Regions from separate parts of the Clostridium pabulibutyricum genome, predicted to be linked through region 2. Evidence: riboswitches for the same ligand, from Rfam matches in the RefSeq annotation. Region 2 holds a riboswitch; the other holds the start of a gene.
The links. A riboswitch is a leader RNA that binds a small molecule or an ion and turns the genes downstream of it on or off. The one in region 2 is predicted to bind S-adenosylmethionine.

Region 1 (4,434 bases), on a different contig from region 2:
TGTAGATGTTGCGGATATACAGGGAGTATATAACAGAACAAATACAAGAAAAGAATAAGCAGAAACAGCGCTGAAGTAGTGGGGTAAAATTGATCCAAGATTGCTTCCATATATGATACCCATAGTACCGATTACTATTTCTTTTGCCATAAGTCCAGCTATAAGAGATACTGAATTCTGCCATGAGCCGTATCCCATGGGAGAAAATATTGGACTTATAAATTTGCCTATATAAGATAGTATGCTTTGATTCATAGGTACCATACCACTAAAATTGAAGTTTGACAAAAACCATATTAAAACTGACATAGAGAATATTATAGTACCTGCTTTTCTCAAAAAACCTTTGGCTTTCTCCCATGTGTGTGTGATTAGATTTTTTAAATTAGGGACATTGTACTTGGGAAGTTCTATTAAAAAAGGTTCTTCATCCTTCTTGAATATTGTATTTTTAAATAAAAGGCCTATTACAAATGCCAGGATTATTCCAAGTATATATAATGAAAAAACCACCTCGGTTTCCTTGCCTTTGAAAAAAGCGGATGCAAACAGTGCATATATTGGCAAACGTGCATTACAGGACATGAGCGGTATCAAAAGGGCTGTTAATTTTCTATCCTTTTCGCTTTCAAGAGTTCTTGAAGACATTATTCCCGGGACTGAACATCCAAAGCCTACAATAAGCGGTATAAAGGCTTTTCCGGAGAGTCCCATTTTTCTCATAAGTTTGTCCATTATAAGAGCGCCTCTTGCCATATAGCCGCTGTCTTCAAGAAATGATATTCCTAGAAAAAGACAGAAGATTATAGGAAAAAAAACAAGGATTGATCCTACACCTGAAATTATACCATCTACTAGAAGGGAGGTGAACCATGGGCTTGCAGATGAAAGAAGTTCTTTGAGGTACGGAGTTATGGAATTTGACAAATAGTTGCTGAATATATCTGCAACAGGCTGTCCTACCCAGTTGAAAGTAAACTTGAATATTAAAAATAATGCAAATAAAAATACAGGATAGGCTGCAAATTTGTTCAAAACTATTTTATCTATTTTTTCAGTATATGATATAGAAATGTTTTTGGTTTCGACTACGCATTTGGCAAGTATATTATTTATGAAGGAATAAGCCTCCTTTTCGTCTTCAAAATTAAAACTGTTTTTATCAGGGGGGATATGTAAAAATTGACTGCTTTCCAGTATCTCAATAAGGTTGTCCACGCCTTTGCCTTTTGCAGCGACTATTGGAATAGCTATAACACCAAGTTCTTTTTCTATCTTTTCAAAATTTATTTGTATACCGTTTTGAGATGCTATGTCCATCATATTAAAAACAAGTATTATAGGTTTATTAAAATGTTTTAACTGGGTTGTAAGGTATAAATTCCTGTTGAGGTTTGAGGCATCAACTATATTTATTATTACATCGGCATTATTGTTTTGAAGAAAATCCCTTGAGACTTTTTCTTCATTTGAATATGTGTCCATGGCATATATTCCAGGGAGATCCACAATTTTCATCTGGTTAAAATATCCTTCTTTTTTTTCAACTGTTACTCCAGGCCAATTACCAACATATTGGTCAGATCCAGTTAGGTTGTTGAAAAGAGATGTTTTTCCTACATTAGGATTGCCTAGTAAAGCTGCTGTAATCATTTAGTTCCTCCAAACATTTACTTTGATTTAATTGCATTAAAAAATACCATACTTATAGCATAATTATGGCAAAATAAAATATAAGAATTTATTTGTTCACTTGGAACTAGCATTGAACAAGAATATTTTTTGCATCGTTTTTCCGTATGGCCAAACTAAATCCTCTTAAGTCTATGATAAGTGGATCTCCAAGGGGGGCAAAAGTTTTAAGTGTTATCTCTGTTCCTTCAATACAGCCAAGAGCAAAAAGTCTTTTGACGAGTTTTTCATCACCTTTTATATCCGTTATAAAAGCCTTCTGACCTGGCTTCAAATCACAAATGCTCATAATTGCCAACTCCTCTTATCAATTTACATTGAAATCCATTATCAATTTATCTATCCTATATAGTAGCATTTTTTATTTAAGGTGTCAATCTGTAAAGCAAAGAGACATCTATTGACATAATAATTACTAATTGATATAATAAATTCCGTGAATTTAATACAACTTGAACTTATTTAGAGAGGTGGAGGGATCAGGCCCTTTGAAACCCGGCAACCAGTGCACTTACCGTATAATGGTGCTAATTCCTGCAGCGGAGGCTGAGAGATAAGATTATTTTGCTGATTATCTGAGGTTTTCCTCAGATTTTTGTTTTTTACACTAAGTATTGGAGGAAAGTAAGTTTTGATAGATATTAATAATGTAGGAAAAAAATTTGGAAATAAATATGTGCTTAAAGATGTAAGTCTGCATATAGAAAAAGGCGATATTTTTGGAATTGTTGGACATAGTGGCGCTGGAAAATCAACGCTTTTGAGGTGCCTAAACGGGCTTGAAACTTACGACACCGGCAGCATAAAGATAATGGATAAAGAAGTAAAAGAACTTGATAATAGAGAGATAAGAGCTTTTAGAAAGAATTTAGGAATGATATTTCAAAATTTTAATTTATTGAACAGAAAAAATGTATTTGATAATGTAGCTCTTCCTCTTGAAGTATGGAAATTGAGCAAGGACAAGGTAAAAGAAAGGGTATCTGAGCTTCTTGATATAGTTGGACTACAAGACAAGGCAGAAAGTATGCCAAGGAGATTAAGTGGCGGACAGAAACAGAGAGTTGCAATTGCAAGGGCTCTTGCCTTGAGTCCGAATATACTTTTGTGTGACGAAGCTACGTCTGCACTTGACCCAAATACTACAAAGTCAATACTTGATCTTTTAAAACATATAAATAAAAAATTGAACATAACAATAGTTGTTGTTACCCATCAAATGGAAGTTATCAAGGAAATATGCAACAAGGTGGCAATTATAGATGAAGGAGAAATAAAACAGTTCGGCGATGTAGAAGATATATTTTTAAAACCTGAAAAAAATTTAAAAAAGTTGCTTGGATCAGACAATATGCTGCCGGGGGAAGGTTTGAACCTGAGAATATATTTTCCGAAGGAAATAAGTCAGGGAAATCTTATAAGTTCAATGGCAATAGATTTGAATATAAAATTTTCAATAGTGTGGGGGAAACTTGAAAAGTTCAGGGACGATGTACTCGGAAGTCTTGTAATAAACATAAATGATGAGGATAAAGAAGTCATATGTAATTATCTTTCATCAAAAAATGTAGCATGGGAGGTAGAAAATAATGCAATTTAGTGAAATATTTCAGGAAGTTCTTGCTCCAGCCATAGGACAAACTCTCTATATGGTTTTAGTATCAACTTTTCTTGCTGTTATTATAGGATGTATTCCGGCGGTATTTTTAATAGTGACGGAAGAACATGGATTGAAACCGAATAAGGTTGTATATCAAATACTGGATGTGATAGTGAATTTATTAAGGTCTTTTCCATTTATAATACTTATGATAGCAATTTTTCCGTTTACAAGACTTATTGTAGGAAAAGCTATAGGAACAACTGCAGCTATAGTACCAATTACAATAGCCTCAGCACCTTTTGCAGCAAGAGTAATTGAGTCGTCGCTTAAAGAAATAGATCCGGGCATAATAGAAGCTGCAAAGTCTTTTGGCGCAAGCAATGTTCAGATAATATTCAAAGTAATGTTCAAGGAGGCGCTTCCTTCGATAGTACTTGGAATAACACTTACTACCATAGTTGTTGTAGGATGTTCTGCCATGGCAGGTACGGTTGGAGCAGGGGGACTCGGTGATGTTGCTTTAAAGTATGGATATTATAGGTTTGAAACCAATGTCATGGTATATACGGTAGTCATACTTATAGTACTTGTTCAATTGATACAGAGTATTGGAAATTTTATATATAAAAAACTTAATAGATAATTTAGATCGCCTCAAGTGGAGTATGTTAATTTTACTGCTTGGGGTTGTTATTTATGCTAGAATAGGTATAAATAACTTTTGAAGTAAAATTATAATATTGTGTAAGGAGGCATCATATGAGTATAGCAGCATTTTTTGATATAGATGGAACTTTATATAGAGAGGGACTTATGACTGAAGTATTTAAAAAGTTGGTGAAATATGAAATAATTCCTCCTGATAGATGGTACAAGGAAGTAAAACCGGAGTATGAAAGATGGGATAAGAGACAGGGAAATTATGATAATTACCTGCTCAAGATGGCAGATATTTATATAGAAGCAATAAAGGGCCTTTACAAGTCGCAGGTGGAATTTATAGCAAGACGAGTAATAGCACAGAAAGGTGACAGGGTATATACTTATACTAGGGACAGAATAAAATGGCATAAAAAGAATGGACACAAGGTAATAACGATATCCGGCAGTCCCATAGAACTTGTTAGGGAAATGTCAAA
Region 2 (4,434 bases):
GTATTGAAAGGTGAATACCACATCTTGTGCCTTGAAAATCCTGGATTATTTGGCTTGTATATTCCTGAAGCTCCCCCCGCTGCACATATTACGGCTTTAGAATAAACCGCATAAAATTTATTCTTATCTACCGAAAATGCATATGCGCCTATAACTTTACCTCCTCTCGTAATATAATCTATGACATTTGTTTTATTCATGACATCTATATTTTTAGTATCCAGAACCTTGGAAGCAATTACAGGCTTAATATTTTCTCCATTTATTTTTATGCTTCTTCTTCCCCGTGTGACATACTTTCCTTCCGAATTTTTCAATATGGTTAACCCCATTTTTTCCATTTTAGACGTAACTTCATTTAATTTTTTAGCTACTGTATAAACGAGGTCTTCTCTCACAACTCCATTAAATTCATCTCTAACATAATCTACAAAAGACTCTGGAGTTTCATCTTCGTTTATATATGCATTAAGTGCATTTATTCCTGCTGCAAGACATCCGCTTCTTTTTATATTTGCTTTTTCCAGTATTAAAATCTTAGGTTTTTCAGGTGAATTTGCAGCCTCAAGAGCCGCAAAACACCCGGCTGCACCTCCACCTATTATTAAAATATCCGTAGAAACTTCTACAAGATCAAGTTTCACAAAAGCACCCCCTGTAAATAATTAACTATTTTCTTAACACATTCATCCGCAGTATTTAAATTAGTATCTATTACAATTTCAGGATTTTCCGGAAGTTCATAAACAGCACTTATACCTGTAAATTCGTTTATTTCACCTTTTACCGCCTTTTTGTAAAGCCCCTTTGGATCACGCTTTTTACACACTTCAACTGGACAACTTACATAAACTTCAATAAAATCCTTCAAAATAAGATTTCTAACCTTATTCCTATCTCTCTTAAATGGTGATACAAAGGTTGCAATTACAACTACTCCACAATCCACAAAAAGTTTGCAGAGTTCGGAAATTCTTCTTATATTTTCACTCCTGTCACCCTCCGAAAATCCAAGATCCGAATTAAGCCCGTGACGCACGTTATCTCCATCTAAAACATAGGTGAGTTTTCCCATACTGTACAGTTCTTTTTCAAGTAGTGCTGCAACTGTAGATTTTCCCGAACCTGACAAACCTGTAAACCATATAAGCTTTCCTTTTTGTCCAAGCAGATTTTCTCTCATTTTTCTATCTACAAACATTTTATGCCAAACTATATTATTTTCCATAACCACCCTCCCTTGTTTCATAAGCGATTCAATCTTTAATATAATTTATTACGACCATTTTCCGAAATGAAAAATGGTCGTAATAAATTTGAAAATAAATTTTTGCAATCCATCTTTCTTATCTTCCAGAAAAATCATTCCGTAGGAATTAACACCGATACACTCACATAAAAGTGCCGGTTGTCGGGTTTCACAGGGCCAGTCCCTCAACCTCTCTTGATAAGAATATATTATAATTTTAGATAAAAAAACTTCCGCCTCATACAGAGGCGGAAGTTTTTCCGCGGTTCCACTCTGTTTACTGTATCTTCAAGATACAATAACTCAAAATACATTATTCTACTGTTTTAACGTACAGCATCCGCATAAACCTACTTAATTTCAATTACAGAACTCATAAGCGCATTTTCCACTACTTAATCCTGAAATCTGTCTCAGCTAAAAGATTTCTCTCTTTAGGACTCCATAGTATACTTCTCTCAATCACAGTTTTGGTCTTATTTAATTTTGAACTTATTATACTTTTTAAATTATGGCTTGTCAAGAAATAAATTCAATTAATTATATAAAATAACTTTTATACATAAATTTGTTTTATGGATTATTGCATACATCAACCCACTCCCCATACACAAGTTTATACATTTTTAACGGCGAAATCTTAAGGGCATAATCTTTCGATCCTGCTGCTGGATAAACATATTCAAAGTCTTTTATAGAAAGATCCAAGTAAATTTTTACAGCATTTTTCAACCCAAACGGACAAAGTCCTCCTACTGGATGCCCTATTTCCTTCAAAACCATTTCACTTTCAAGCATTTTTGCCTTCACTTTAAAAGTATCTTTAAATTTTCTATTATTTACTTTTAGATCTCCGCGTACAACAACAAGTATATTCCGATCCTTCAGCTTGAAAGCCAGAGTCTTTGCTATGTACTTTGGCTCTGTATGTATCGTCTCTGCCGCCTGCTCAACAGTAGCTCCGCTATCATCTAGTTTAAAAACCGGATTTTTCAAACCTTTATCCTCAAAATATTTAATCACATTTTCCACACTCATAAGCACCATTTTCCTTTCTGATTAAAATATTAAAAACCTTCCTGCAGATAAATTCAGGAAGGTTTGAAATCATATCTCTTTTATTTCTCATCTTTCAGGTTTCACCTGCTGGAATTGGCACCGTTGAATATAAACTATTCAGGTTGCCGGGCATCATAGGGCCAGTCCCTCAGCCACTCTTGATAAGAGCGTATTAAATTTTAAAATTTGTTAAACAATTTTAGTATAAATTTTTGAAGTTGATTTGTCAATATGCTTAATTCTATATCAAATACTCCTTCATTGATCTATAATCTATTTTTTCACCTGATTTTTCTATTTTTACACAAAGCGCATACACTTTCGCAGTATCAAGGCACGTAAAGAGCACTCTATCGTGTACTAAAGAAACATATCTTAGCTTAAATCCATATGTTTCCCCATTGTACCCGGTGGTTACAGTATTTATTACAATATCTATCTTTTTATCGCGTATTTTATCAAGTGCATCTTCTATATCAAGCTCACTGCAGGCTACCTTATTGTCATTTAGAAATTCCCACGTTCCACGTGATGCGTATATAGAAAATCCAAGTGCCTTATATGTCCTGCTTATCTCAAGTACATCTTTCTTATCCCTGTCGTTTACCGATATATAAATGTTTCCTCCCGTATAAACCTTCACACCTGCTGCCTTGAATGCCTTATACATTGCTTTTTCTTTATTGAAATCAACTCCAAGAACTTCTCCCGTTGATTTCATTTCAGGTGCAAGAGCTGGATCAACTCCTGGAAGTTTTTTATTTGAAAATACAGGCATCTTCACTGCATGTATTTTATTGTATTTATACATATCCCTCTTATACCCAAACTCTCTTATACTTTTCCCAAGCATTACAGAGACTGCTATTTTTATCATCGGTATGTCTGTAACCTTACTGAGAATAGGCACTGTTCTGGATGCTCTCGGATTAACCTCGATTACATAAATTTTACTTCCATCAAACGCATATTGAACATTTAAAAGTCCAACAACATTCAATCCTCTTGCTATTTTCAATGTATATTCCTCTATTTTTTCAAGCACTTCATCCGGCAGGCTTACAGTAGGATACATTGCTATGCTGTCTCCTGAATGCACCCCTGTTTTTTCAACATGTTCCATTACTCCTGGAATTATAATGTCTACCCCGTCGGATATTGCATCAACTTCAATTTCTTTTCCAACTATATATTTATCTACAAGTACAGGGTACTCTTTTGAAAGATTTACTGCCTCATTTAAATACTTTGACAGTTCAGCATCACTGTAAACAACTTTCATGGCCCTTCCACCTATAACGTAAGAAGGCCTTACAATTACAGGATATCCTATTTTTTCAACGAGATTTCTAGCTTCTTCGATGCTTGACACAGAGCCTCCAATAGGAGAATCTATGTCAAGTTTTTCAAGCAGCACTCTAAATTTCTCCCTGTCTTCAGCAAAATCTATTGATTCAAAAGATGTTCCAAGAATATTTATTCCTCTGTCATTAAGTTTTTTTGCAAGATTCAATGCAGTTTGGCCTCCAAATTGAACAATTACGCCATATACATTTTCTTCATTTATGACATTCATCACATCATCTATATAAAGAGGTTCAAAATAAAGCTTGTCTGAAACATCAAAATCCGTACTTACCGTTTCAGGGTTGTTGTTTATTATAATCGCTTCAAGTCCGGCATCTTTTATTGCCCATACACCATTTACACAACAATAATCAAATTCTATGCCCTGCCCAATTCTTATAGGTCCTGAACCTATGACAAGTACTTTCTTGTTGTTTGAAACCACATTATCACTTTCAAGGTCATAACATGAATAATAATAAGAAGTTTTCGCCTCGAATTCACCGCTGCATGTATCTACCATCTTGTATACTGATTTTATGCCGTTTATATCTCTAAGTTTTTTCAAATCACACAATTTCATTCCTATAAGTTCGCATATATACTCGTCTGTAAATCCCATTATTTCAGCCTGACTTATTGTCTCTGCATTCGGAACATTTGCTGTCAGCTTGTTTTCCATATCAACTATATTCTTTATTCTATATACAAACCATTTGTCTATACTCGTTATTCTGTTAATTTCCTCTGCATCAATTCCTCTTCTAAGTGCCTCTGCA

Region 1: linked by a shared signal. The riboswitch ahead of AC4CVH_RS13275 (methionine ABC transporter ATP-binding protein) and the one ahead of AC4CVH_RS04655 (YbaK/EbsC family protein) in region 2 are both predicted to bind S-adenosylmethionine.

What each region holds. Positions count from the first base shown of each region.
Region 1 is NZ_JBZAYZ010000014.1:5,675-10,108, forward strand. It holds gene feoB (ferrous iron transport protein B) at 1-1,653, opposite strand, end outside; gene AC4CVH_RS13270 (FeoA family protein) at 1,760-1,981, opposite strand; SAM riboswitch class I at 2,148-2,252, shown strand; gene AC4CVH_RS13275 (methionine ABC transporter ATP-binding protein) at 2,324-3,292, shown strand; gene AC4CVH_RS13280 (methionine ABC transporter permease) at 3,282-3,938, shown strand; gene AC4CVH_RS13285 (HAD-IB family hydrolase) at 4,055-4,434, shown strand, end outside.
Region 2 is NZ_JBZAYZ010000002.1:274,559-278,992, forward strand. It holds gene AC4CVH_RS04645 (adenylyl-sulfate reductase subunit alpha) at 1-644, opposite strand, end outside; gene cysC (adenylyl-sulfate kinase) at 641-1,228, opposite strand; SAM riboswitch class I at 1,344-1,454, opposite strand; T-box leader at 1,491-1,724, opposite strand; gene AC4CVH_RS04655 (YbaK/EbsC family protein) at 1,823-2,287, opposite strand; SAM riboswitch class I at 2,372-2,476, opposite strand; gene carB (carbamoyl-phosphate synthase large subunit) at 2,550-4,434, opposite strand, start outside.